3 regions of the Cohnella soli genome follow, and region 1 is predicted to be linked to each of the others. Evidence: predicted binding sites of a transcription regulator. Region 1 holds the regulator's gene; each other region holds the start of a gene.

Region 1 (2,265 bases):
AGAAAGCGAAACGGAAAAGAATAATCATTCCTTTGATTTTGATCGTGTTGGGCGTATTGTTTGTGCAGTCGGACTGGCTGGGAAAAAAAATTTATCCGATCAAATATACGGAAGAGATCAAGGACAATGCAGCGCATTACGGGCTCGATCCACTGTTGATCGCGGCAATTATCCGGGTCGAATCGAATTATAAAGTAAATGCGGTTTCTCCCAAGGGAGCCGTGGGCATTATGCAGTTAATGCCAGATACGGCGGAATGGATATTGAAAAAGGATAACTTCGGGGATTTGACCGTGAAAGATGCGGGAAATGAGGCGGGTGCAGGTATCCGCTTGGGTGCTTGGTACATGAAAGAGCTGACGAGACAATTTGACGGTAGCTTGGTTATTTCCTTGGCCGCGTACAATGCGGGGCCGGGCAAAGTCCGGCAGTGGCTGGACAAAGGCGTCTGGGATGGACAAGAACAGACGGTACGCGATATTCCTTATGGCGAAACGAGACATTACGTGCAACGAGTGATGTATTATTATAAGAAATATGCGAAAATATACGAAAAGCTCTGATTGCCGGGAGATAGGCCGGGCCTTACCGTTGTATGCCCGCAATCGGAAGAGAAGCCTTGAAGCGTAATCGCCTCAAAGCTTCTCGGTATTGAGTGCCTTCAATTGTAACCGTTAGCGATTAACGGCCGGCCAATTGTTGCTCAGCGATTTGCACCAAGCGGCGGGTAATGTTACCACCGATCGAACCGTTGTCTTTCGTTGTCATGTTGCCTTGGTAGCCATCTTGTGGAATGGCGATACCCAGTTCTTGCGCTGCTTCGAATTTGAGTTGAGCCAATCCGGCAGTCGCTTGTGGTACGAGCAGTTGGTTGCTTCTGTTGTTGTTTTGTTCGGAAGCCATTGTTGATTCACCTCCTTGCGGTTGGTAACAGTATTATGTGCTTTATTGTCTCGTTCATGTAAGGGAAGCCTTGGAAATGCAAAAAAAAATTTGAAGGAGGCGAATTCGCGTCATGAAATGCCCTCATTGTGACTTCAGCGGCACGAAAGTGCTGGATTCTCGGCCGGCCAACGACAATAAATCGATTCGCCGCCGTCGCGAGTGCGAGAAGTGCAGCCGCAGGTTTACGACGTTCGAGACCGTCGAGGAAACACCGCTTATCGTCATTAAGAAAGACGGAAGCCGCGAGGAGTTCAATCGAGACAAGGTGCTTCGCGGTTTGCTGCGCGCTTGCGAGAAACGTCCGGTGTCAGTCGCTCAGCTCGAAGTTATCGTCAGCGATGTCGAACGGGAGCTCCGCAACACGGCCAGCGCAGAAGTCGAAAGCCGGCAGATCGGCGAAGCGATGATGCAGCATCTTTACGGCGTTGACGAAGTCGCATATGTCCGGTTCGCGTCCGTCTATCGTCAATTCAAGGACATCGACATGTTCATGAAGGAGCTTAACTCGCTGATGAGTAAGCACGGGATATAGGGTCTAGGGAAGAGCGGGGCCGATAAGGCGACGGGGTCGTCTTATCCGCCTTGCCTCTTTGAGTGAAACTTGGGGAGTAAGGAAAAGTAGCAGGCAATTAGTTGGACTAAACACAACTACGGCTCACCACAGCGACTCTTGTATTCGTAATTGATTGCCCAGAAAACAGCTCAAGTGGGAAATGCGTGTTGTGGGAAATACGTTGACATGCGCTTTTTTCCTGTGATATACTCATTCTTGTCGTCACGATTCGTGACAATTATCCCGGGCCCTTAGCTCAGCTGGGAGAGCGCTTCGCTGGCAGCGAAGAGGTCAGCGGTTCGATCCCGCTAGGGTCCACCAAAATGTAAACTCACGCATCCAAATACTGATGCGTTTTTTATTTTGTGTGGCCTCGCGAAAGATCGAACCAAATTGGGGCGTTCCGCACCGCAGGGAGCCGAAGGCGGACGAGTACGGCATCGATATTTACCGCTGGGATCTGCATCGTCGATTGATCATCGTTAGCAAGTTTAATCAAAATATCGTTATTCCGCTAGGGTCCACCATATATTTAAAACCCACGCAACCTGCGAAGGTTGCGGTTTTATTTTGGCGCGCGCCTAGCCAAGTTAGGACTGGTGGAGAGATCCTAAGGTTGAAGCCCCGTGACAAAGTAATTCCCTGTGGGAGTGCGAGCAAATCAGCAGGCCGTAACATGAAGTGAATCCTGCCGCATCGTAAAGAGCGACCCTATAAGCCCAAAAAGTGAAGTGGCAAGCTGCGGGAAGGGAGGCGGAGGGGGTCGT
Region 2 (2,265 bases), on a different contig from region 1:
TGCGCTCATTGGGCCAAACGATCGGCATCGCGGTGTTCGGTACACTTTACAACCAACATGTGACAATGCTCGGCTCCCCATCGGAGCTGGCTTCGGGAATACATGTCGTGTTTTGGCTCATGTGCGCCGTTGCGATTGCGAACCTGATCGTCGTGCAGCTCCTACCGAAGCACCGCGAGGTGATGGCGCAGCAGCAGTCAGCATGACGAAAGCCCGAAAGAAAGAACCCTGGCTGCAAACAGATAACGCCTGAAAAAGTCGCGAAGATCGCGGCTTTTTCTTTTTTGGGACACCGTTCGCGACACTTTCGTTTACTAATTATATCTTCACGATATAATGAAAACAGTCAAAGACGATTAAGGGAGGCTATTCGCTTGAACGAATTGTTCATTCTCGGCGAAGTGAAGAATAACCCGATGCATGGCTATTTGCTGCATCAGATTTTGAACGCGATTATCGGACCGACTCGAAAAATCAGCTGGGGAGTGCTTTATCCGCTCATTCACGGCATGCTTGCAGACGGGTTGATCGAGCAGGTCGCCGATGAGCAACCCGACAGCGATCGGCAAGGAAGAGGGAAAAAGAAAAAGCTGTACACCATCACAGAAGAAGGCAAGATGCGATTTTTTCGGTTGATGGAAGAACCGATTCCATACTCGCCGGAGTACGAACTGCATTTTTATACGAAGTTGAAAAATTTTGAGCTGATCAACAAGGAATTGCAGTTTTTAATCTTGCACCAATACAAGGATTACCTGCGGTACGAAATCCGCCATGAGGAAGAAAGGTTGGAATATGCAAGTAAGGATGAGCGGATTCCCGCCGGAGAACAACAGTATATTCTGATCTTTTTCCGACATCGGTTGGAAAAGCTCCGTTTTGATGAAGAGTGGATTTTACAGTTGATCAATAGCCATCGAATGAATGAGGAAAAAACCGGACGGGAGTGAGCCCGGAATCTTTAAGCAAAGTATATATGTCATGGATGAGGCGACCGACAGAAGATCATCAGCCTCCTCCCCCTCCATATACCCCTCCCTTCCACCCCCCGCCACAACATCTTGTGTACGCTGTCATTCCCCCTTCGAAAAAAAGTCTTGAAATTTGTCAAAACGTATTGACTTTCCGGACATTCCCGCGAGCCCCGACGGGGCAAGCTTTCATCTGTTTTCAATGTTGCGCGCGTGCAAAAAGCAGGACGTTATGCCTACTCAAATTCGGGTTTGAAACGATTGACTTTCACAATATCTTGATGTAAATTTAGATTCGCGGACTACATATAGTGAAGTTTTTCACCCGCCATTTCAAGATTTCCACATAGATTTCCCCCATGCGCCACACTCGCCTAACCTGACTAACCTTCCTGAAGGGAATGAAGATCGTGCTTATCGCTTTTGACTCCAGAACGGGTAACGTACGCCGATTTGTCGATAAATTGAATATTCCTGCAGTCCAGATCGAGGAAACGATGACGATCGACGAACCGTTCGTGCTCGTCACTTATACGACGGGTTTCGGTCAAGCGCCCGATAAGGTTCTGTCTTTCCTGAAGAAAAATCACAAGCGGATGGTTGGCGTCATGGCCAGCGGCAATCGCAACTGGGGCGAAGGCTTCGCGCGTAGCGCAGATACGATTTCCGCACTGTACGGCGTACCGGTTCTCGGCAAATTCGAGTTGTCCGGAACGTCCAAAGACATTGAAAGATTTTCTCAGGAGGTGCTTGCAGTTGCGTCATATTGAATTGAACAACTTGCTTATGCAAAGAGATCCGCAAGGATTTTTCCAATTGGATAAAGACCACGAGGCTGTCGAAGCGTTCATGGCCGAAGTCGAACGCAAAAGCATCAAGTTCGCCGATACGGCGGCGAAAGTCCGCTATATGGTTAACGAGAATTATTACGAGAACGTCTACGAACGTTATTCCGAAGCGCAGATCGATGAGATCTATGCCCTTACCCATAGCTACGGGTTCCAATTCCAATCGTACATGGCTGCTTCAAAGTTTTACACGGACTATGCGGTCAAGACCGACGACAAGACGCTATATCTGGAGCATTATCCGGACCGCGTCGCGATCGTAGCGCTGCATCTCGCTCGCGGCAATTACGAAACCGCTCGTTCCCTCTCCTCTGCCATGATGGAGCAACGCGTTCAACCGGCGACGCCGACTTTCCTGAACGCAGGCAAGAGCCGGCGCGGCGAGATGGTAAGCTGCTTCCTGATCGAAGTCGACGATTCCTTGAACTCTATTAACTACGGCATCG
Region 3 (2,265 bases), on a different contig from region 1:
ACACTTCTCGCTGTAACGTGACGAGAGAGAGCATGCTTGCCAGGTCAACTCCGCTCTCCGAGGACGCGTGTTTGCGAACATAATCGGTAACGCCTTCGTACAGCGCCATTTCTTCGGCAGACAACCGGAGCGGGACATTCGTAACGATACGTTTGGTGAACTCGACGCCGCCGTCACTGCGGCGATTGCGGATCATGACCTGGCCGAGCGTCTCATGAAGCTGAGCTTCATTCTTCGGGACCCGACGGTCAGCGACGAAATTGGCGGCAAAGTCGCCTTCTCCGCCGAGTTGTCCGGGCTTCAGCAGCGTAATCAGGTTATACAGCTCGGACAAGTCGTTCTGGACGGGCGTGGCGGTCAACAACAGGCAATATTTTTTGCGAAGCTCGTTAATGAAGTGGTAATTGCCGGTTTTTTTATTTTTTAACTTATGCGCTTCGTCGACAATAACAAGATCGAACTCTTCGTTCAGCAGCGTGTCCCGATGGGGCTCCCGCTTCGCCGTGTCGATGGACGCCACGACGATGTCGTTGTCCCACATGTACGTTTTGCGCTGCGCGACGGCCGGAATGTCGAACTTGCTGTTTAACTCGCGAACCCACTGCAGGACAAGGGAAGCGGGCACAAGGATTAGCACTTTTCGGGCGAGGCCGCGAATCAAATATTCTTTCAGGATGAGTCCGGCTTCGATCGTTTTTCCGAGACCGACTTCGTCAGCGAGAATCGCTCTGCCTCTCATCTCATGCAGCACCTTGCGTGCCGTCTCGACTTGATGGGGGAGAGGTTCGAAATGCGGCAGCACGGACAAGCACCGAAGCGCGTGAAAATCGGTCACGAGAGCCGACTCCTCGGATTCAAGCGCGAGTTGGTACATCGCCCAGTCGTCCCAAGGGCCATTCCGTTCAAGTCGGCGTTCCAGCTCATCGAAAGGGGAACGCTCGATATGCAAATCGACTAACGGGTGCAGCTTCCGCGGCGGGACGTCTGAGACGGGGCTGCCGAATGGTTTCATGTCCTGTTTCTCTGACAAAGGCTGAGCCCCCGCTTCCATCGGCGGCAATTCGGCTTGCGGCAGAGCGGCAGGCGAAACCGCACCGGTCGGCATACCGGCGGAAGAAGAGTGAGGGTGTGGGGTTGGCAACGGTTGCTCCTCCTCGTAATTCTAACGAGACTTTTTTGAAACACTTACTGTTAGTATGAGCAAACGCATCGTTTTCAAAACAAGATCCGCTTATGAATTGTGAACATGCTGTATGACCTATGGAAGCACCAGATGTGGTCATGTATAATGAATTACGCACACCATATCTTGTACGGTCTGATATTCAGAGCGTATTGCGGATCGGGCGATTTATCGTCTTCTATTTTCTTTTATTTCTTTCTTGGGAGGGTGTATCGCATTGAATACGATGCAGTCGAAACGGTTGGAAGGCCTCAGCGAGAAAATATTTCTGGACCGCTACGCGTGGAAGAACGCCGACTCGAGCCAGACGAAAGTCGGCGACGTCGTTCTCGTTCTAACGAAAGATGATCCGAAGTTCCCGGCTAAAGAAGTCGGAGAAGTCGTGAAGCGTGAAGGCGATACGGTTACGGTCAAGCTTCGCAACGGCGAGCTGGTGGAGTCTCACGTTGAGAAATTAACCCTTACGATTGAGAAAACGCCGGAAGACTTGTGGGCACGCCTTGCGAACGCAATGGCTTCCGTTGAAGATACGCCGGAGAAACAGAAAGCATGGTCGGAGAAGTTCCGCTGGCTATTAGACGATTGGAAGCTTGTGCCGGGCGGCCGTATCGCTGCCGGGGCAGGCGCGAGCGAAGAATTGACGCTGTTTAACTGCTACGTTATCCCGTCCCCTCATGATAGCCGCGGAGGCATTATGCAGACGCTGTCCGAGATGACAGAGATTATGGCTCGCGGAGGCGGCGTCGGCATTAACTTGTCTTCGCTTCGTCCTCGCCGTTCGATCGTCAAAGGCGTGAACGGTTCGTCTAGCGGCGCCGTATCGTGGGGCGGCTTATTCAGTTACACGACCGGCCTGATCGAGCAAGGCGGCAGCCGTCGCGGCGCGCTCATGTTGATGATCAACGATTGGCACCCGGACGTGCAGGACTTTATTACGGTCAAGCAGACGATGGGCCAAGTGACGAATGCGAATTTGTCCGTCTGCGTCAGCAACGCGTTTATGAAAGCCGTAAAAGAAGATAAGGACTGGGATCTCGTATTCCCGGATTCGAAAGATATCGACTATGATGCGTTGTGGGACG

What was found. The regulator NrdR, encoded in region 1, represses ribonucleotide reductase genes. The targets are predictions, from matches to a motif close to AACACNATATATNGTGTT.
Region 2: nrdI (class Ib ribonucleoside-diphosphate reductase assembly flavoprotein NrdI) is a predicted target of NrdR. The motif match lies at 1,270-1,287, and genes of this name have one in related genera.
Region 3: ACFPOF_RS15490 (adenosylcobalamin-dependent ribonucleoside-diphosphate reductase) is a predicted target of NrdR. The motif match lies at 1,299-1,316, and genes of this name have one in related genera.

Annotation. Positions count from the first base shown of each region.
Region 1 covers NZ_JBHSMI010000029.1:347,474-349,738, reverse strand. Annotated here, with positions in the region: gene ACFPOF_RS21950 (lytic transglycosylase domain-containing protein) at 1-563, shown strand, start outside; gene ACFPOF_RS21945 (small, acid-soluble spore protein, alpha/beta type) at 682-903, opposite strand; gene nrdR (transcriptional regulator NrdR) at 1,016-1,477, shown strand; tRNA gene ACFPOF_RS21935 (tRNA-Ala) at 1,744-1,819, shown strand.
Region 2 covers NZ_JBHSMI010000067.1:735,858-738,122, forward strand. Annotated here, with positions in the region: gene ACFPOF_RS32580 (MDR family MFS transporter) at 1-206, shown strand, start outside; gene ACFPOF_RS32585 (PadR family transcriptional regulator) at 375-950, shown strand; gene nrdI (class Ib ribonucleoside-diphosphate reductase assembly flavoprotein NrdI) at 1,382-1,741, shown strand; gene nrdE (class 1b ribonucleoside-diphosphate reductase subunit alpha) at 1,728-2,265, shown strand, end outside.
Region 3 covers NZ_JBHSMI010000025.1:562,727-564,991, reverse strand. Annotated here, with positions in the region: gene ACFPOF_RS15495 (DEAD/DEAH box helicase) at 1-1,012, opposite strand, end outside; gene ACFPOF_RS15490 (adenosylcobalamin-dependent ribonucleoside-diphosphate reductase) at 1,410-2,265, shown strand, end outside.